DNA from 2 places in the Sutcliffiella sp. NC1 genome. Region 2 is predicted to be linked to the other one. Evidence: riboswitches for the same ligand, from Rfam matches in the RefSeq annotation. Region 2 holds a riboswitch; the other holds the start of a gene.
What was found. A riboswitch is a leader RNA that binds a small molecule or an ion and turns the genes downstream of it on or off. The one in region 2 is predicted to bind cobalamin.
Positions count from the first base shown of each region.

Region 1 (11,165 bases), 2.1 Mb from region 2:
CGCTTTGTACCACATAAGTATCCTCATCATAAATAAAGATTTCTTGTCCAGGAAAGATAAGGTCGCTCTTTAGATCATTCCATTCCATAATGGAAGCAACTGTAACTTGCTCGACTTGTGCAATATCCCAAAGTGTATCATTTTTCTTAATGGTAATTGTTTTTTTAATTTTTTGCTGTTTTACTTCCTCAAATTCTATTAATTTCTTATCTTGCATCGTCCATGGTGAGAATAATATCTTTCTTTCCCTTTCATCTGTTTCTTGCTCTAATACAAAATAATCCAACGGGTTTACCGCATTCGTTCTACTGCTGTTCCATTCTCCGTTATGTAACTCAAAATGCAAATGAGGTCCTGTTGAATTGCCTGTAGAGCCAACCGTTCCAATTATTTCACCTTTTTTTACTTCAGTCCCTTCAACAACAAATCTTTTATGCAAATGAGCATATAATGTTTCTAATCCGTTTTCATGTTTCACCATAATAACATTACCATATGAACCTCTATAGCCTGAAAAATACACGATCCCATCATTAGCGGCCATTATAGCGGTACCAGTAGGAGCAGCAATATCCACTCCTTTATGTGTTCCACCTCTTGTACCAAAGTAATCAGTAAACCTACCCTCGTCTAATTGTAAGGGCCACTGCCAAGTCTTTATATCTCTAAGTACATTATGTTCTGTTTCTGCTTTCACACTTGTTCCACCGATAAACAATAGAAAGATACAAAGTGCCATTACTATGACGACCGCCAAGCGTTCTATTAAATTATTCATAATGTCCTCCTACAATAAAGAAAGTTGTTAGATGATATGTACGCTTGGTCTAAAATATGACAGGCTTTCGTTTAATTGTGTCAAAAATACTACTTTTACAACACAATGATTTCCATAATCGTAAAATGTAGGAATAAAAAAGTAGCAAACCAAGGTTGGTTTGCTACTTTTTTTAGTTCATAGGATTTGCAGCTAATGGTACCGAAAGTGGAACATTTAAACGAATCGAACCAATCATATCAGCGTTAGGATAATTAAATTGTATTTGCTCGAATCCAAAGTCTCTCGCCGTTAACATTAATGCTTGGAGAGCTGTTGAATGTTCTTCTGTATTTTCTAATGCAAGGCTATTATCAAAAGAAATAGTTACCATTTCTTCATCATTGGTTATCACTTGGTCTACTCTCATACTAGCTGGAATCGATGGAAATACGTAATTAATATTCGGTATTTGGCTCATCGCCTCTACCGCCTCTTGCATAGACTGAAATTCTTCTTTTGAGGCGACTAACAAGCTTTTGCTAACATCATCATTTCTTTGAAATTTAAAATATGCTACTCGCTTAAACGTATCAATCAAATCAAATTCTTTAACATCGTTACCTATTTCAACTCCAGCTTTACCCTCATTTAAATATTCTACTTCAGTAAAGTTGTGCCATCTAAACGTTTCTTGTACCTCTTGGAAAAAAGCGTTCATCTGTGTAGAAGAGTATGCCCGATGTCCTGCATTCATCTCCATAATGACTCTATCATTACCGTCAGTAGCCGTACCTTGAGAGAAAGTAATATTATCATTTAACATTGTATTCATCAGTCCAAATGAAGGTAAATCAATTAAATTTCCTAATTCTTGTCGTAATTCGTTAAATGCTTCTATATACGTTCTATTATTTTTTTGAACAACAAAAGAAAGCGGTAATGTTAGTGGATCATCGGTTCCTTCTAACTCAGCGGAAACGGCCAAAGTAATTACATATTCTTCTGACTGACTAACAGTCGTTACTACATAATTCGGAAAATCATTCGTTGATTGAACGTCAAAAGATTCGTTTTCACTATTTTCTTTATAGTCCGTTACATTAAACGATTCTTCCTCTACAGCGATATCAGCACTACTATCATCAGCATACATCTCCATTGATCCTCCTCTATCTTGAGGGGCATCAAAGGCACTGTTACTATTACTATCCATTTTTTGAAACGTGAAAGGAGAAATGATTGCAAAAAGGAGAATCGCCGCAATTAAAGCTACGCTAGGCATCCAGTTAATACGACGTTTCGGTGAAGTTTCTACCTTTTGCTGAATATTTGCATATATCTCTTCCGCTGAACGCTCATCCGTCATTTTTGGTAATTGATTAAATAACTTCTCCATTTGCTCATCGTCCGTTTTACGATGCATTACTATTTCCCCCTTTCTCCTCTAATTCTTCCATATGGGCTTTTAAGGCTTTAACCGCACGGTGCTGAGTTGTTTTTACTTTACTTTCAGACCAACCTAACACTTGCGCAGTTTCTTGAATAGAGAGAGCTTGAATGTAACGGAGAATAAGAACAATTCGGTGATCCATCTTACATTTATCTAAGCAACGATACAACAATTGAACCTGTTCATTTTTCACAGCTACTTCTTCCGGTAATGGTGCAACATCTTTCACTTGTTGCTTATTCCAATCAAACGTTTCAAGAAGTTTGTTTTTCCATCCCTTTTGTTTTCGAAATGAATCAATAGCTACATGTTTAGCTATCGAAAATAGCCATGTTTTTTCACTACTTTTCCCTTCAAATCGGTCGTATGAGCGTAGAACTTTTATATAAACTTCTTGAACGAGGTCTTCCGCTTGTTCTTTATTTTTCACCATATAAAATAAAAATTGATAGACGTCTTGGTGATATTTTTCATAGAGCTCTTGAAAAACGGCATGCATTCTAAACCCTCCGTTCAATACATTAGTCGAAACTTTTCGTACAAAGTTACATTACAAATATATTACAAAATATTACGAATGACTAGATTTTTTTTAGTACTTTTTGGAAAACTTAAGAAGGCTTTAATAAGATATTTTAAAAGAGCAATAGTTTGGCTTTTTAAAAATTTAAAAAAGAAGCCATAATATATGACTTCTTTTTATATATACTATATAACTAATTTCTAATTATATCTACTGTTTATTATACGATTGCACCATAAACGAAGCTTCTCTTTTTATGATCGGGGATAGAATAGGATATAACACTATAAAGAATACGATATTTCCAATTGCATGATTAAAGTCAAACGGTAATCCCGCTAAGTAATACGGCCAAAACAATTTACCTATAATCAGGCGTTCTAGCGACATGATCAAACCAAAGAGCATGCCGCAAAATCCAGCGTACGTTGCAAGTAACCATATGGGCAATTTCTTAAATTTCATCCCAATGAGACCTGAAAGTACTCCAATTATGGACCACGCAATTATTTGAAGTAACGTCCAAGTACCACTACCTAAAAATAAGTTAGAAACAAATGCTGTTCCAGCAGCAAGTATGATACCGTTTTGAGGCCCCATCAAAAGGCAGCAAATAATAATGATTGCTGTAACAGGCTGTACATTAGGAACCGAGGAAAACACCATTCTACCTACTACACATAACGCTATTAATAAGCCTAATAAAGCAATTTTTCTTGTGCTCATTAGCCTTCATACTTTGAATAGTTAAATTCAATAACATCGCCATCTTTTAACACATATTCGTTTGCGCCAACTAAGACTTCTTCATTATTTGCTGTATAAATCCAAAAGTAATTATTCTCGTAATCCGATTCAATACCGTTAATTCCTACAATAAATGCACCACTGTCGTCTGTTGTTAATTCAAAGTGCTCATGCATTACATCTATCAGTGTTTCTCCTTCTTCAAACTGCAATGCCTCTTCACTTATTACTTCTTCCCCGTTATCTTTTACTAATTTAATCGTTACTTTGTTTACTTCTTCATTTTGTTCTACTCCAGCATTTGCGTTGTTATTTGTATTATTTGTGTTGTCTGCTGCACACCCCGTCACAATAAGAGATATTGCAACTAATAAACTAATCCAAATTTTTTTCATCACGTAATTCCCATCCTTTTATATATTATGAAAAAAAATAAATAGCTCATCCTTAAAGGATGAGCTATAAAACGACAACAATGAGGAATTCACCTTCTGCAGCAGGTTCAATACCATATTGTCGTTTCAGCTACTCATACCCCGAAGCTTCGAAACTTGTAAGTTCATTGGCAGGTCTACTGACTTATGCTTCTTCCTACTTTGAGCCTTCCCGTATGACGAACTCTCATTCCATACATACAGTGGTTACCTCATTTCGTCCACATTTACAGTTGCGGGGACAGTTTTGGATTCGCACCAAATTCCCTTTTAAGCCACAGTGTGACACCAATTTACTTATAATTATTAAGTTTATGAATACAGTACCATCTTACACAAAGAAGTATAAAATGACAAGAAAAATTGTTTCATAATAAACAAGATTATTCGGTACAACTTAACAAATTATTGCACAGTTCGTGGAATAACGAGAGAAAATGTCGTTCCCTCATTTAGTTTAGAATGTACACCTATTGAGCCGTTATGTGACTCTATTATATTTTTAACAATCGACAATCCTAAACCTGTTCCAGATCTACCTCTAGTTCTAGCCTTGTCCGCTTTATAGAAGCGTTCAAATACAAATGGTATATCTTCTTCTGGTATGCCTTGTCCAGTATCTTGTACATCTACTTTCATTCCAAGCTCTCCAAGCTCAACTCGAATCGTGATACTACCACCTGAATCTGTGTGACGTAGTGCATTATCAATTAAGTTAGTAAAAACTTGTTCCATTTTATCTACATCAAAATCAACTAGCGTGTCCCCAATTATTTCTGAATGAAGATCTACCATTTTCTCTTTAGCAAGACCATGAAACTTTCGAATCATTTTATCAAAAAACTCTTCCACTTCAACTTGTTCCCTGTTCACGGTGCTATGTCCAGACTCTAATCTAGCTAAATCAAGTAGGTCATTTACTAACCTCCCCATACGAAGTGACTCATCATAAATAACGGAGGCAAGTTCTTTCTTTTCTTCTTCGCTACCAGCAATATCATCCACTATTGCTTCACTATATCCTTGAAGCATTGAAATTGGCGTACGTAACTCGTGAGAAACGTTAGCGATAAATCCTTCTCTTAATTTATCTAAACGTCTTTCTTCCGTCATATCACGAATGACAGCTACTGCACCACGCACGTGGGTATTATTATATAAAGGACTCATGACGATTACCCAAGTTCTCCCCTGGTAGGTAAGTTCCATACTTTGCTCTCTTTCAAAGTTGACGACCCGTTGAAACATCTCTTTTATTTCATGAGGTAATTGTTCCCGCGTATCACTACCTTCTTGGTAAAACCATGCTTGCAAGAAACGTTCAGCAGGCGGATTCGTTATTAATATTGTCCCATCACGATTTAGCGTTATTACTCCATCTGCCATACTACTTAATATGTTTGCCAAATGTTCTTTTTCTTGATTAAGTGCATTTAAGTTAAACTTTAATTGTCTTCCCATTTGATTAAACGCCATCGCAAGTTCACCGATTTCATCATACGTTAAGATCGGAACTTTCGTGTCAAACTTACCTCTCGCTACTTCAAAAGCAGCCTCCCTCATTTTCCTTAATGGCGAGGTTACTCTTGATATTAAGAAAAACGCAAAAATGGTTGTAAGGAAAATAGCAATCCCCGCGGATATTAAAATAAGTTGTGTTGTTTGGTTCGTCGTTTCTTTAATCGCTGTTAACGATTGGTACATATAAACTGCGCCATCTTCTACACCATCAATATGAAGTGGGGTACCAACAATCATCATTTCTCCAAAAGCTTCTGATTCAGAATCTAAATCGGGTGAGTATGATTTTTTCGTTACAATTGTATGATCAAGGAAAACTTGGGAAAGTTCCTCATCTTCTCGGAAAAATTCGCTAGGTAAAACAGCATCTGTCTCATCTGTTGGGGAATGCCAGTAATGATCCTTGTCTGAAAAAATAATTACTCGAGAAACATCATCCGCAAGTTGCCAAGCAATTGATTTTGCCAGTTCAAAATCTTCATGTTCCTCTACAATCATCGATATTTTTCTACCTAACTGTGTTAATTCTCTTTCCGCCTCATTTACATGGTAGTTCTCGAAAAACTCTAATAACAATATTGTTAAAATAAATAATACAAACGTAAAAAGAAGTAAAATGGTAAGCCAAAGCTTACCTACAACACTTTTCCAAATCATGACTCATTGCCAGCCTCAAACTTATAACCTACACCCCAAACTGTAACAATCATTTTTGCTGCATGTTCGGATACTTTATTTAATTTTTCTCTTAACCTCTTTACATGAGTATCTACTGTACGTAAATCACCAAAGAACTCATATTGCCAAACTTCCTTTAATAGTTGCTCTCGATCAAAAACTTTGTCCGGTGATTTTGCTAAAAAATATAAAAGCTCGTACTCTTTAGGGGTTAAGTTAACATCTTTTCCGTCAGCACTTACTCTATGTGCATCATTATCTATTGTTAAATGAGGGTATACAATAATATCTTTTGAAGATGTTTCTGTATTTAAAAAGCTTGTTGATGACGCGCGGCGTAAAAGCGCTTTAACTCTAAGCACTACCTCACGTGGGCTGAACGGTTTAACGATATAATCGTCCGTACCAACTTCAAAACCTTGAACACGATTTGCTTCTTCTCCTTTAGCAGTTAACATAATTACTGGTGTTGCTTTTTTCTCTCGCAATTCTTTACAAACTTCCATGCCGTCCATTCCTGGCATCATAAGGTCTAGTAATATAACGTCATAATCATTCTCTAAAGCTAACGATAATGCGTCCTCACCATTATCTGCTTCTTCGATTACATAATTTTCTCTTTCTAGATACATTTTCAAAAGTCGACGAATTCGTTCTTCATCATCGACTACTAATATTTTATACTCTTGTTCCATCTTTCCATCCTCCTAATTTTCATACTAGTTCCGTATCATTAAGTACTCTTTCCTATTGTATCTAATATTTCTTCACAACGTCTAGCAAAGTCAGTGCTTGAGTAAATTATCCTTATATTAATGTAAGCCTCCACATATGATGTGAAGGCTTATGAAATTATTCATCTAATCAGTTTAATCTACATCGCGTAAGAGTGTAGTCCGGCAATAATTAAGTTTACTCCAATTAAGTTAAACATAATAATAGCAAATCCAACTAAGGCAAGCCAAGCCGATTTTTCTCCGTGCCAGCCTTTTCCAATACGTAAGTGTAGATATGCTGCATAAAATAGCCATGTGATCAATGCCCAAACTTCCTTCGGGTCCCAACCCCAAAATCTAGTCCATGCAATTTGAGCCCAAATCATAGCAAAGATTAATCCGCCTAGTGTAAAAACTGGGAAACCTATAGCAACAGAGCGATAACCAATTTCGTCTGCAACATCAAGGTTTACTCTTCTTACTGCTGGTTTTAGTAAAACTCCTAGAGGTTTTCTAAATAATAATCTTATAAGTACATATAAAATAGCTCCTGTAATAATAGACCAAATAACTGTATTCAATTTTTGTGTATGAATAATAGCTGGTAAACTTACAAGAGGGTTCATTCTATCTTCTGTAAGTAATTCCCCTTGGTTTGGACCAACTAACGGAGGAAGCACGTATTCAACCGTTGCCTCTGCTCCACGTTTATCAATATATTTGAAGTTTGCTTCATAATCCATCGAACTAAAAATAACCGTAATAACAACAAAACCAATAAATACAACAAGCGTAAATAATGAAAATTCAAGCCAAAAAGGTTTTTTTCCTTTTTTACTGTAATCCACTACTTTTATTAAATAAATTAGTCCAGCTACGAAGCTCATTCCTAGTATTGCAATTCCTAAACTCGTTGTAATAACGTGAATCGGTAACCAATGAGATTGCAATGCTGGAATTAATGGAGTTATATCGGACGGAAACATACTTGCAAATGCAATTAGTATTAAAGCAATTGGTAATGCAAATAATCCTAATGTACTTGTTTTATAAATAAAGTAAAGTACGATGAATGCAAGAACAATCGTCATCCCAAAAAATGTAGTAAATTCATATAAGTTACTAACAGGAGCATGTCCTCCAGCAATCCATCTTGTTATAAAATATCCTAAATGAGCAACAAATCCCACAATCGTAATAGAAATGGCTAATTTTGACCATTTGCTTCCTTCTTTCGATTTTAAAGCTCCACCGAAGAAAGCGGTACCTATCAGATATAGAAGAAATGCTGCATATAGCAAGTTACCACTTAACTGTGCCATAGTAATCACCCTTTTAAATTAAGTTTTATCATTTTCTGAATTCTTTTCTTCTTCTGTTTGGTCAATAGGTATTGAAATTTTTGAATGCTCCAACGCCTTAGAAATATCTTTCTTCAGACCAAACCAGTTTTTATTCGTATGTGCGGCAAGCCACACTTCATTCCCATTTCGTTTTACCCATACACGGCGGTGATTCCAATACATCCCTTGAATAACACCAATCATAAATATAGTTCCGCCTAGACCAAAAATCCAAAGTGTATGATCAACACGAACGGTAAGTCCAGCTGCATTTCTAGTTTCTAATCCTGCAAAAGCCATGCGATATTCGTTATTACCTTCTGGTTCTAAATTTTGCTGAATTGCGACTAAGCTTATTTCTCCCTTTGGTTTATCTGGAGTTATCATTCGGAATACGAATGCTGGATTATTCGGCACTCTTGTTCTAGTTCCTGGTTCCCCTTCGTTTAAAAAGAAGTCAGGAAAATAGTTTACGATTTGGACAGAATAACCGTCACCTAAATCATATAATGTTTCAGGTTTTGTTAAATCTACTGTAATTGTTCCAAAATTTTCATTTGTTTCTTTATTCAATAGATTAAATGACATCGTTTTAAATTCATTTAATTTAAAGTCTACTTGGTATATTCCGAAAGAATCATGTTTTAATGGTTCGTTAACTCTAATGGCATGTTCTTTTACTACACTTAATTCCGGTTCAGCACCGTGAACAATGTCCCCTACTCTTTCATATAATACTGCATTTGTTTGATAATTGGAAACTAGCATACCATTTCCGGCACGTTCAATTGCTTGATTGAACACTTCATCCGTAGATTCCGAATCATAAACTTCCAGTAAGAAACTTTCATTTTCTAAATAATACTGACCGTCTGTACCAGGAATCGATAATAATTCACCTTCTCTTACCCACAATACTTCATCAAGGTACATTCCAGGGACGGATCTTAATATTGCTGCGGCTAAAAAAATAATTAATCCAATATGGTTGACATAAGGACCCCATCTCGAGAAACGGCCTTTTTCTGCTAATATGTTACCGTTTTCTTCACGAATATTATATCCTCGTTTTTTTAACCCTTCTTTAACTATAGCAATCTCATCATCATGAATTTCAACAGTAGTTTTACCGAAAACACGTTGTCTAGTTAAAAAACTATCATGCCTCGTTACTCTTTGATTTTTTAAAGCTTTATACAGTGGAATAACACGGTCTAAACTACAAATGACTAAGGAAATTCCAATAGATGCTACAAGTATTAAGTACCACCATGAACTATATAAATTGTGAAATCCTAACGTATAATACAATTTACCGAAAAAACCGTGTTCCATTTCGTAATATTCACTTGCAGCCATCGTTGGCGGTATGTACATTTCTTGTGGGAAAATGGTTCCGAATGATGAAGCTATTAAAGTAATAACAATTAACCAAACTCCAACTTTTACAGAAGAGAAAAAGTTCCAAATTTTATCAACAATCGTTTTATTATAAGTTTGGGACCTTCTAGCACTTCCTTCGTAAGTCATGTCTAAAAGTTTAGTTTTAGTTTTTTCATTTTCTGTCGGTTTTCCACAAGCTTCACATAAAATTGTACCGTGTGGATTTACATGTCCACACTCACATTTCATTTCATTCATATGAATTTCTCCTTATTGATTGTTCGGTAAGATTAACTCCATACTCTCTTGCACCATTCTTTCAGTCATGCCAGTTGTAATAATTTTCACAACTTCACCATTTTCATCAATAAGAAAAGTAGTAGGAATTGGTTTTATACCGTATGCTTGTCTCACTTGTCCTGTTTTATCAATAGGAATAGGAAATGTTAACCCATAACGATCGCGGAAACTTCGCACTGCAACATCCGTTTCTTGAATGTTCACGGCGATTATTTCCACTCCTTTATCTTGATAGAATTGATATTGATTCTCCATGTAGGGCATTTCTTTTTCACATGGTGGACACCAAGTTCCCCAAAAATTTAGAAATACTCCTTTCCCTCTATAGTCTGAAAGCTGAAAAGTATTTCCTTCTAAATCTTTTAATGCAAAATCAGGAGCTGTATCCCCAACATTAACTAACGCTCTCGTATGAAAAAAGTTAGTGTAAATTGTATAAGTTAATGCCGCTAACAGGAGAACTAGAATAGTTGAACGCATAAAAAATCTATTTTTCTTATTCATTCTTCAAAAATCTCCTATCCTTATAATTTTCTACGCTATTATAACATTTATCACTTTTTACATAGTGGATAGATTATGAATTCTTTATGACAGATTAAACAAAATCAAGGTGGGAAGCATTGCCCCACCTTACCTTTTACACTATATAAGCAAAGCAAGTATGTCAATCAAAGCGCTTTTTTGAACAAGGGTTAAAATTCATTATCTTTTTTGTTTCGTCGTAGCTAATACTCTAAGTTGTTTAACTTCATGAGGTGTTAATTCTCGGTATTCGCCTGGTTGTAAACCTTGTAATGTTAAATGTGCATACCGTTCTCTTCTTAGTTTTAACACAGGATGACCTATTGCTTCGAACATACGTCGTACTTGACGATTTCTTCCTTCACGAATGGTCATTTCATATATAGCTGTTTGCTTTTTCTTATCCATAGAAACTAATTTCACAACTGCTGGAGCAGTTTTTCCGTCTTCAAGGACTATTCCTCTTTCTAACTTTTTTATTGCTTCGCGGGTAGGTATACCTTTTACCTTTGCGATATACAGTTTATCTACTTCATATTTAGGGTGCATTAAACTATTGGCAAACTCTCCATCATTTGTCATTATTAATAACCCGGATGTATCATAGTCTAGACGGCCTACAGGGTAAATTCTTTCCTCAATGAAAGGAAAAAAGTCTGTAACTACCTTCCTCCCTTTGTCATCACTTACACTCGAAATAACACCTCTCGGCTTATATAGTAGGTAGTATACTGGTTCTTCTCTATGTACTGGTATACCTTCAACTTCTACTTTATCATTTCGAT
Region 1 is NZ_CP115153.1:3,172,935-3,184,099, forward strand. Features, by position in the region: gene O1A01_RS16535 (M23 family metallopeptidase) at 1-778, opposite strand, end outside; gene O1A01_RS16540 (GerMN domain-containing protein) at 951-2,183, opposite strand; gene sigX (RNA polymerase sigma factor SigX) at 2,173-2,709, opposite strand; gene O1A01_RS16550 (ECF transporter S component) at 2,944-3,459, opposite strand; gene O1A01_RS16555 (DUF4430 domain-containing protein) at 3,459-3,875, opposite strand; cobalamin riboswitch at 4,028-4,222, opposite strand; gene O1A01_RS16560 (ATP-binding protein) at 4,320-6,092, opposite strand; gene O1A01_RS16565 (response regulator transcription factor) at 6,089-6,808, opposite strand; gene ccsB (c-type cytochrome biogenesis protein CcsB) at 6,988-8,151, opposite strand; gene resB (cytochrome c biogenesis protein ResB) at 8,170-9,813, opposite strand; gene resA (thiol-disulfide oxidoreductase ResA) at 9,826-10,359, opposite strand; gene rluB (23S rRNA pseudouridine(2605) synthase RluB) at 10,561-11,165, opposite strand, start outside.
Region 1: another riboswitch for cobalamin. It lies ahead of O1A01_RS16555 (DUF4430 domain-containing protein); the one in region 2 lies ahead of O1A01_RS05560 (acyl-CoA thioesterase).

Region 2 (11,165 bases):
TTTCTCTCGTAATTGTCGGATCCTCTAAACTTACATTCGATTCAATTGTGCCTGAGAAAAGAAATGGATCTTGAAGCACGATCCCCATATGCTGTCTTACTGCTTGCTTTGGTAACGAAGCAATATCAATACCGTCAATTTTTATCGTTCCTTCTTGTATATCATAAAAGCGGAACAATAAGTTCATTATGGAACTTTTCCCACTTCCTGTATGTCCTACAAGCGCTACTGTTTCTCCTTTATTAGCAGTGAAATCAATATCCTTTAAAACATATTCGTTCTCTTTATAACCGAATGACACATGCTCGAACGATACATTTCCGTCGTAACGAGGATATTTTTCATCGGAAACGTCAACACCGACTTCATCCATCAATTCAAATACTCGAACCGCGGACACACGCGCTGTTTCTAAGTTTGCTAATTGATTTGCCATCCCTGAAATGGGTCCGAACATTCTTCCTAAATAATCAACAAATGCATATAGAACCCCTAGTGATAACACTGTTCCAATTTGAAGCGAAGCACCGCCAAAGTACCAAATCAGTGCAACGAAAGCGATATTTCTTAACACTCCAACTAAATTATGAGAGGTTAATGAATTTAAGCTTAATAACTTATTTTGAAACGTAAAATATTGTTCATTTAAGTTTTCAAACTCCTCTTTCGTCCGCTTTTGACGACGAAACGCTTGAATAATTCGCATCCCTGAAATAGATTCATTAATATATCCATTAATATCGCTAAGGAGCGAACGAATTTTATGATTATATACAGAGGCAATTTTTCGATATACGTAAAACCAAATCACTAAAATCGGCAGTAATAATAACGTAATCGCAGCTAGATTTACATCGAGTAAAAATAGGGCAATGTAAATACCGGTAATATAAATAATACTCGAGAAGAAAGTTGCCAGCACTGTTACATATAATTCTTTTATCGTTTCGGTATCATTTGTAATGCGAGAAACAACTTTTCCTGCTGGTAGGTGATCAAAGTAGGAAATTGGCAATTTTTGAATTTGCCCAAACACATCCTCACGCATTTTTTGAATAATTCGGTTCGCTGATGATTGTAAATAATAGCTTTGCCCGTATTGAAAAAATGCCGAGACGACAAGTAACCCAAAATAGAGTAAAACTAAATAAATGATATATTTTACTTCTGGATTGTAAAATGATAATAATTCGTCACTAGAAAGATGTGTCGCCTCATACTCTACTCGCTCATCTCCTCTAGCGATCACTACTTTCCCATCCTCTACTGACCTTTCTCCTTCTAACGTAACGGATTGTGGAATGAAATAAAACTCTCTACCAATTTGAAGAATTTTACTCCGGTTATCTGGCATACTTTCTGTAGCCCTGTCTTCTCTCAAAAAGTATTGGCCGTTGTATTCAACACTATCCGTTGTTTTTTCCTCTACTAATACCCATTCTTTTTCGATTCCCATTATGTGCTGATCGATAATTCTTTTGGCAATAAAAGGACCTGTTAATTCTGTTGCAACCGCAACGGATAACATGAGAAGCGCTATAATAATAATTTTCTTTTGCGTTAGTGCATATTGAAATAAACGCTTTCCAGCTTTTATTTTTTTCATGATACCACCTCACTTCCTTCAGACACTTGCTGGCGCTCGTATTGCTCTTTATACCAGCCACCATGTGCCATCAGCTGGTCATGTAAACCAGCTTCTACAACTTTACCGTCATCTAGCACGACAATCCAATCAGCATGTTGTACTGCTGATAGGCGATGTGTTGTAATAATCGTCGTTTTTTCGTTTCGTTCTTTTCTAATATTTTCAATAATTTTTGCTTCTGTTTTTGCATCTACTGCTGATAGGGAATCATCTAAAATTAATATTTCAGGGTCGGCAATTAACGCCCGAGCAATCGAAATACGTTGTTTTTGTCCACCTGATAACGAAACACCTTTTTCTCCGACAAGTGTTTGTAATCCATCTGGTAACATTTCTAAATCTTTTTCAAAAGCAGAAAGTTGTATCGCTTTTTGTAAATCAACTTCAGTTGCAGTTTCTTTACCGAATAAAATATTTTCTTGAACTGTTCTTGAAAATAAAATATGATCTTGCGGTACATAGCCAATCCAGCCCTGAATAGTATGCAATGATATTTTTTCAAGTGGTGTACCGGCAATAAATATTTTACCCTCACCGAGTTTGTATTCTCTCAACAATTGCTTCACTAACGTCGATTTACCACTACCTGTTTTCCCAACGACACCTAACGTTTCTCCTTTTCTTAAATGAAACGAAACACCATTTAAACTCGGATTAGTTCCAGACGGATATTGAAAAGTTACGTTTTCGAATTCAATCTCAGTTGGAGCAATTTCCGTTATCGGTTGCTCGGCATCATAAACGTCCGATTTATAAGCTAGAGTTTCATTCACTCGATTTAATGAAGCATTTCCTCGCTGCATAACGTTAATTAATTCTCCAATAGCAAACATTGGCCAAATCATCATTCCTAAATAGACGTTAAAAGCAACTAGCTGACCGATTGTAATTTGTTGATGGAAAACTAAATATGCCCCGTATCCAAGTCCGATTAAATAGCTGGCACCTACTAACAGTTTTATCGTCGGGTCAAATAACGAATCAATCACTGCTACTTTCAAATTTTTCTTAAACACATCGTCCGTCATATTGTGAAAACGGCTTTGGTCCGCACGCTCTTGCACGTAAGCACGAATTACACGCACTCCTGCGATCGACTCTAGCACTTTATCGTTCATTTCACCGAATGAATCTTGTGCTTCAGTGAACCGTTTGTGAATTTTTTTCCCGTAAATATTCATCGCTAGTGCCATTATCGGCAATGGGATAATTGCTGCAAGTGTGAGCTTCCAGCTAATTAAAAAGCCCATTGTACAAAGGATAATTAACATATACACACTCGAATCAACTAATGTTAATACACCAAAACCAGCTGTTATAGAGATTGCGCGCAAGTCATTTGTTGAGCGTGCCATTAAATCACCAGTTTTATTCTTTTCATAGAAGGTTGGTGTCATTTTCAACAAATGTCCCATTAAACTTCTTCTTAATAACCTCTCGACTAAAAAGGAACCCCCGAATAATTTATAGCTCCACATATACGTAATCCCATAAATAACAAGTGCTAGTAAAAATAAAAAGCCTACATACTGAATTAATTTTTCAGAAGTTAAAGTGCCAACATGAATTTCATCGATCGCATGCCCAATCATTCTTGGCGGGATTACTTCTAAAATCCCGACGACAATTAGTAAACATATCGCTATTGTATATCGCTTCCAATATTGTTTAAAAAACCAACTAAGTTTTGTAAGTACTGATAACATACTATCTTACCCCCTTGATCGAACAGTCGACCATTTTGTATTCGCTACCCTGAATCTGCCGTTCCTTCATACATAAGTCTAATAACAAATAAATTTTGCATAATGCTCTCCTCCTAAATTTGTTTTAAATATATCCAAAAAGCTCGAAAGGCTTTGTTGGTAAAAAAAGGATGTAGATGAAGACAAAAAAAGACACACCGAACGAAAGTCGGTATGCCGATATTAAAACATATAAAAAGCACACGTCACGTTCTGTTAGCGTGACCTGTGCTAAAATAGGTAATTTGAAATGATGATAGTACTCCCTTGTGTTTACAACGGAGAGCTAGATGAGGACAGGTCACGAATTTTATTAAGTTTGTCATTCATTACGTTTAATACAATAGATTTTTTCATGTTCGTGTACCTCCCTTTCTCCATTTTTTAATTAGTAGTAAATTCCACTTTTCCACAATAACACCGTGGACAAGTTATTGTCAATTACTAATTTTAAAAATATTTTAAATTATATATTGCCCAAATACTCTTTCCTTGTTAAAATCGTAAAAAGCTCAAGGGGGAATTTTCCATGTTTTATCCACATTTACGTGAAGGGGCTACTATTGGAGTCACAGCACCATCTTCTGGTGTGCAAGAAGTTTTACATTCTTTGTTGGATCAGGCACAAAAAAGACTAGAATCAGAAGGATTTACTGTGAGGTTCGGAAAAACAGTAAAAACCCAACATAAAGCAAAGTCTGCACCAGCTAAGGTGAGAGCAGATGAATTAAATGCCATGTTGCAAGACGATGGAATCGATACGATCATCCCACCATGGGGCGGGCAATTGTTGATTGAAATACTGCCGTATGTTGATTTCGTAAAAATGAAGCGAAAATGGATACTCGGATATTCCGATACAAGTGTTTTGTTATTAGCAACGACATTAAAAACAGGGATTGCAACGGCACACGGCACTAACTTAGTAGATTTACGAGGAGAATATTCCGACGAAACAACCGCCATGTGGAAACAAGTGCTACAAACAAAAGCTGGAGAAGCAGTAATTCAACATTCATCAGAGCTTTTCCAAAAACAGTGGCAACACGGCAACCCTACTCCTCACATTTTTCATTTAACCGAAAAAACGGAATGGAAAACAGTGAACGGTAAAGATGTAACCGTGAAAGGTAGAATACTTGGTGGGTGTGTAGATGTTATTCGCCACTTAATTGGTACACCTTTTGGCGATGTGAAAGCATTTCAAGAACAATTCACAAACGGCGAACCGATTCTTTGGTACTTCGAAAACTGTGAGCTTTCGACAACAGACTTAAGAAGGTCGATAGTTCAAATGAAATTAGCAGGTTGGTTTAATAATTGTTCAGGAGTTTTATTCGGAAGAAGTCCAGCAAATGAACCAGTGGACGGGTATACGGTTGAGGATGTATATGAAGAGATAGCTTCTGAACTGGAAGTACCGGTTGTGTATGACATAGATTGCGGGCATGTTCCTCCTCAAGTAACGTTAATTAATGGAGCGATGGCGGAAGTAGAAGTTAAAGAAGGAAAAGGAACGATTATACAAAAGTTTATATAATATAATTTATCAACATCGGGATTTTATTTATCAAAGAGTTCTAAAGGGTGGAGTGTATTAGCTAAGTATTTTTATACCGTGGAGAAAGCCGAAATAACTTACGATGTCGTAGCTTAAATAACAACTAGTTAGAAAAACATTTAGCAGACTAAATGGTGCTGTCCTAAAAGTCCAGTTGAGACTGACTTTTAGGACTTTTAAGTTTGTTATCCTAATAAGGGTTTAAAATTTTTATTAGCAGTTAGTATAAATCTCTATTAATTAACGAATGAACGCCATTTCCCTATTAGAAAGAGCATCCTTTAACCATCGGGGATGCATTTTCAATAAATCTTGCGGTAAATTATCTGGACTGAAAAATTTTATTTCAAGTGATTCATCAGAATTACGTCTAAGTTCTCCGCCTGTAATTTCAGCAAGAAAACAAGTTGTTATAAAATGTACTACTTTACCATTTGGATATGCAAACACCTGTGAATTAGGCTCAGAGTACACACCAATAAGTTTTTTTATTTTTATATCTAAGTTAGTTTCCTCTTTTACTTCTCTAATAGCTGCTTCAGAAACTGTTTCTCCAATTTCTATATGTCCTGAAGGAATACCCCATAGCTTTACATCAGCTCTTTTCTGTAACAAAACTTGTTTTTCCCCATTCAAAATAATAACTGCTACACCTGCTTTTAATTCATCAATTCTTTTCATTTAATAAACCTCCCTTAAAATAATAAAAAAGGTCCGAGGGGATAAGGATTTCAACGCAAAAGCAAATACGCTGAACCTTTCCCCTCGGACCTTTTATGTCAATAGGTGCCTTTTACGTTATGGTAAAAGATGTAGCCCTCGGTCACAGACCTACTAGATAGCGGAACCCTAGCTACAATTTTCAAGTTCATATTTATTTTACAACTATTACTTAGAAGATGAAAGAAGCTTTTCGTTCATACAATAACTTTCACAAAAAAATAGCACCCTAATTCACACAAATTTAATCATAGTCAAGATGTTCATTCGGTGTTATTTGTATGCTAAAAGATATGTATACTATTACGATTCACTAAAAAAGCGGATCAGCAACCACGTTTTTTCATTACTATATTTTCTCATTTGACCACTTGTTCTCTAACAACCTTTTTTCTCTTCTAATTGTTGCTTCCTTCAGTAACTGGATTTCTTTTTCCGTTTCAGGGATTACGCCTGGAACTGGGACTGGTTTACCTTCGCTATCAATTGCAACCATTGTTAAAAGGGATGTTGTTGTAAGTTTTGTTTCACCTGTTTCAAACTGATGACACTCCACTTTTACATACACTTCCATTGACGTTCTTCCAGTAGATATAACAACTGCTTCTAACGTTAATATATCTCCTACTTTTGCTGAAGATAAAAAATTCACTGTATCAATCGAAGCTGTCACGACCACCTTGTTACTATGTTTCATCGCTGCTATAGCGGCTATTTCATCAATATACGATAAAACAACTCCTCCAAAAATTGTTCCTAAATGATTCGTATCTGGGGGTAAAACTAGTTTCGTTTGTACAGTTCTAGATACATTTGTTGATATTTTTCCCATCATTCTCCCACTCTCTTTTGTTTTTAGCTTCTACAAGAAAGTGGTTGGAAAATAAAAAATCCATCACTCTAATATGAGGATGGATTAATAGGCAAAGAAAATAAAACTAGACAAATAGAGCTCTATTTTCTAATAATTGCGCACCATTATCCAACCTTCCTAACTCCCGAAGAAGACGATCGTTCATCATAATGGCAGGTCTCCTGACTCGTGCTTCTTCCTACTTTAAGTCCTTCCCGTCGAATGACAGTGGCTATACTTATTTCGTCGGCACCTACAGTTGCGGGTACAGTTCTGGATTTGGACCAGATTCCCTATTAAGTCTAAACTGACACCATTATTATTGGTATGTTTTATTGAATTGAAATACTTATTACTATTAGTAGTTTATTACAAATTTACTATTCTGCCAACTTGTTCACCATGCAATGTTTGCCATTCTTCTCTAAGTACTCCGAGTTTTACAGAATCATAGTACTGATCGTTTACAATACGAGCTTTTCTAATTCTAGCTTCTTCTATCATTCCAAGTTTTTTCCCAACACTCACCATCCGATGGTTTCCTGACCATGAAGTATATCCTAATCTAACTAGTGTAGGAAATTGTTTAAACAGATGAGTGACCCATAACTTAATGGCCTCCGTTCCATATCCACCATTCCAATAGTCAGGGAGATAGATGATAATACCTACCTCCATCCATCGGGAAGGTTCGTGCTCCCAATAGTAAACAACGGTGCCAATAATTTTCCCATCTACTTCTATAATCATTTCGGAATCATAACCCGATTCTAACTGACCTATCATCCGATTATAAAAGTCTTCATATTCCACTCGGACTAGTGGAAAGTATGGTGCATCCCACTTTTTAAACTCTGGGTTCTCTTCTACATATCTTAACTTCCAAAGAGTTTGTATATCTTCTTTTTGTACCGACCTAAGAATAATTTTTTCTCCAACTATTTTTAACATAGATTCACTCCGTTATATTATTTTATGAGGAACATCCTCCGCCGCCACAGCTTGCGTCGCCGCTGGAGCAACTGCTATCTCCACCACTATTTTTATCGCTACTAGTTGCAGATCCGCAAAAAACAGCACTTGTACATCCACTACTAGAATTCGAAGCAGATGAGTACAAATAAGCCTTTGCCATTAACCAATATTGGTCATAGTAATAGATTGAATAAAACACCATAATTAAAGAAGTACTGGAAAAATCACCGTATTGCTGTTGTTTTGTGAATGCTCCTTTTTCGTTTCGTTTATGCATTTCATCTGCTTGATGGGATTGTTCTTTTAGCCTAGTTATTAAGTAATCTACAATCTGATTTGATTCCTCTGTAATTTTGAAATATTTATTTTTCAAGTATTCCTTATCCTTGTATTTAAATTCGGTAATTAATGCTGGATTTAGTGGGCTCTTAAAGAAGTCTCCCCAAGTCGACCAGCTATATGTTGTAACTTCAAACAATTGCGAGAATACCCAATCAAAGAACGCACGCTCATCAGGGTTCCCTCCACCTTGTACATTTGGTTTATGATGTAACATACTGCCATTAAATTTTTCTGAAAAATTTTGATAGGCTTGCGTAAACATCAACATTTCATGCCAAACATCATCTACTTCTTCACTATACATCGGAACAGTTTTTAACACTCCCGTTAAAATAAAAAACCGTTTCAGTTCAAAAATACGCCATTCTAATTCGTCTTCTGAAACTTTCGCGTTTTGTTGTAAAAACCGTTGCTTTACTTGATTTATATACTCATCAGGAAGTGCTAACTCTAACTGGGAAATTAATGGTTGAATTGAGGTGTTTTCAATAGCTCCTAAGTTTTCCGGTATATTTTCCTTTTTTAAGTTTTTGGCGGGCTTTGTTTTTCTAAAAATACCTACTAAGGCTAATACGACAACGAATAAAATTAAAATAAAAATAACAACTGTTTCCATCTTATCTCCCCCCTTTATTCTTTTTATTAATACGATATGAAACGTTTAAAAGTTTCATTTATTAAATAATACATAATATTAAAAAAGCATCCTTTAAAAAGGATGCTTTCCATTATGGTAATCTTCTACCTCTAGAAGTAACGTACAAGTTATACCATTGTTCTCTCGTCATTTTTTCTGAAACAGGTACAGCGTCTTGACAAGCTACAATGCGGTCTGGATTTGTCGTACCGATGACAGGTTGAATCATTGCAGGATGGCGCATTAACCAGCCTAGTACGATAGCTTCCCTTGTTGTTTCTAGTTCTTCCGCCATTCTAGCTACTAACGCCGCTGTATTTCTTTCTGCTTCTGTTTTAATTTCTTCCTCTCGACCGGTGAAGACACCTTTTCCTAATGGAGACCACGCTTGGATTTGTATATCTTTTTCCATACTATATTCTAAAAATCCATCTGTGAAATGGGCTGAAGTCCCTTCGTGTTGGTTTACTAATACACCTTGGTCCACCCAGTCTAATTTGCGCAAACTCATTTCTAATTGATTTACGATGATAGATTCGTTTGTATACGTTTGCAGAAGTGCTACTTGTGCTTTATTCATGTTGGAAACACCGAAGTGTTGTACTTTCCCTTCTTTTTTCAGAAGTTCAAACGTTTCTGCCACTACTTCTGGTTCCATCAATGGATCTGGTCTATGTAATAGTAAAATATCTAATTGTTCAATGTTCAATCTTGCAAGAATACCATCGACAGAGTTTATAATATGCTCTTTTGAAAAGTCATATCGACCTGGCCCAGCATCATCTTCGAACCGAATGGCACATTTACTTTGAATGACCATTTGCTCACGTAGGCTTCTATTGTTTTTCAACACTTCACCGAAAACCTTTTCTGCTTTTCCTCTCGTATAAATATCAGCATGATCAAACATCGTAATTCCTGAAGATAATGCCGCCTCTACCGCTTTCTCCGCTTTTAACACTTCTTCTGATGAAAACGGCGAATTGTCCCAGCCTCCACCAAATCCCATGCATCCTAATACTAATCTACTGTTTGTAATATTTCTTTTTTGTAACGGCATTGTTCTCATAACTAATCATCCTTACTTTTTAAAAGATATTAATATTGTAAGAAATAAATGGTGGGGAAGCAAATAGTTATTTTCCTTTTAGTGCCTCTCGAATATGAAACATAACAAAATAAAGAGCTTGGGACATAACTATTTTTATTAAAGTAAAAGACGAACAAATAAAGTAGTTTGGAAATAACCCGCTCCGGAAATATACTTCGCTTTCCGCGGGCGGCTGGTGAGCCTCCCGCTGGAGTCCACGTATATTTCCTCCGCTAGTTCAGCGATTGTTCGTTTTTTTATCATGATTATATTAGTTTTGTCTCAACCTCTTTGTAGTTTTATAACTGTTTCCTCCGCATTTTCCGCTTTTGATATGGCCGATATGACTGCGACACCATCCGCTCCAGCTTCCACCACTTCTTTTGCATTGGAAATGTTAATTCCACCAATGCCGACGATTGGAAGGGTAACACCTGCTTCACGAATGGCAGTTATGACAGATGGTCCTTTCACTTCTTCAATATCTTTCTTTGTTGAAGTAAAGTACATCGGTCCTACGCCGATGTAGTCAGCACCAAGTTCTACCGCCCTTAAGGCCTCTTCCACATTATGTGTAGAAACACCGACTATTTTTTCATTCCCTATCTTTTCCCGAATGGACGTAATGTTACCGTCCTCTTGGCCGATATGTACACCGTCGGCATCGAGTTGTATCGCTAGTTCTACATCATCATTTACGATAAATGGCACTTCATACTCGTTACACAACTCTTTTAATCTTGTACCCAGCTCTAACTTTTCAATACCAAGTTTAGCTCCTTCGCCTTTTTCTCGATATTGAAAACATGTTACACCTGCTTCTAATGCCTCTTTCAGCACAACTTCCGGGTTACGATCACAATTGTTACTACCCATCACAAAATATACTTGCATATGTTTTCTTAAGATGTTCATGAGTGCACCGCCGCGTTTCGATATGCCCAATGATTCGTAGGACCGTGTCCACTGCCAATTCCTAATTCATCTTTTATTGCAGCATGGATAAAATCTTTTGCTACTTTTACTGCTTGTTCAACGGTCTTTCCTTTAGCTAATTCAGCAGTTATAGCGGCCGCAAACGTACAACCTGTTCCATGAGTATGACGAGTAGAAATTCTCGTACTCTTTAACTCTACAAAGCTTTGGCCATCAAATAATAAGTCCACTAGTTCCTCTTCTTCGCCGTGGCCACCTTTCACTACAACGTAATCGGCACCAAGTTTATGAAGAACTTTTGCTGCTTTTTTTCTAGCCTCGATTGTGTGTAGGGACAACTCTGTAATTACTTCTGCTTCTGGGATATTTGGAGTAATAACAGTTGCTAGAGGAATTAATGTTTCACGTAAAGAATTGATTGCCTCTTGTTGTAAAAGCTTTGCTCCACCTTTCGCAATCATGACCGGATCGATTACAACGTTGCCCCAATTAAACTCCCTAATATTGTTTGCCACTGCTTCAATTAGCTCGCTATTAAACAACATTCCCGTTTTAAGGGCATCCGGACGTAAATCAGCCTCAATAGAATTCATTTGCTCTATTACGGCTTCAAGCGGAAGGGCATAAACACCTTGTACACCTAACGTATTTTGTGCTG
Region 2 is NZ_CP115153.1:1,093,658-1,104,822, reverse strand. Features, by position in the region: gene O1A01_RS05580 (ABC transporter ATP-binding protein) at 1-1,597, opposite strand, end outside; gene O1A01_RS05575 (ABC transporter ATP-binding protein) at 1,603-3,354, opposite strand; gene O1A01_RS05570 (S66 family peptidase) at 3,923-4,933, shown strand; gene O1A01_RS05565 (NUDIX domain-containing protein) at 5,195-5,635, opposite strand; gene O1A01_RS05560 (acyl-CoA thioesterase) at 6,024-6,509, opposite strand; cobalamin riboswitch at 6,683-6,860, opposite strand; gene O1A01_RS05555 (GNAT family N-acetyltransferase) at 6,897-7,478, opposite strand; gene O1A01_RS05550 (glycine-rich domain-containing protein) at 7,501-8,460, opposite strand; gene O1A01_RS05545 (aldo/keto reductase) at 8,573-9,550, opposite strand; gene thiE (thiamine phosphate synthase) at 9,854-10,486, opposite strand; gene thiD (bifunctional hydroxymethylpyrimidine kinase/phosphomethylpyrimidine kinase) at 10,483-11,165, opposite strand, start outside.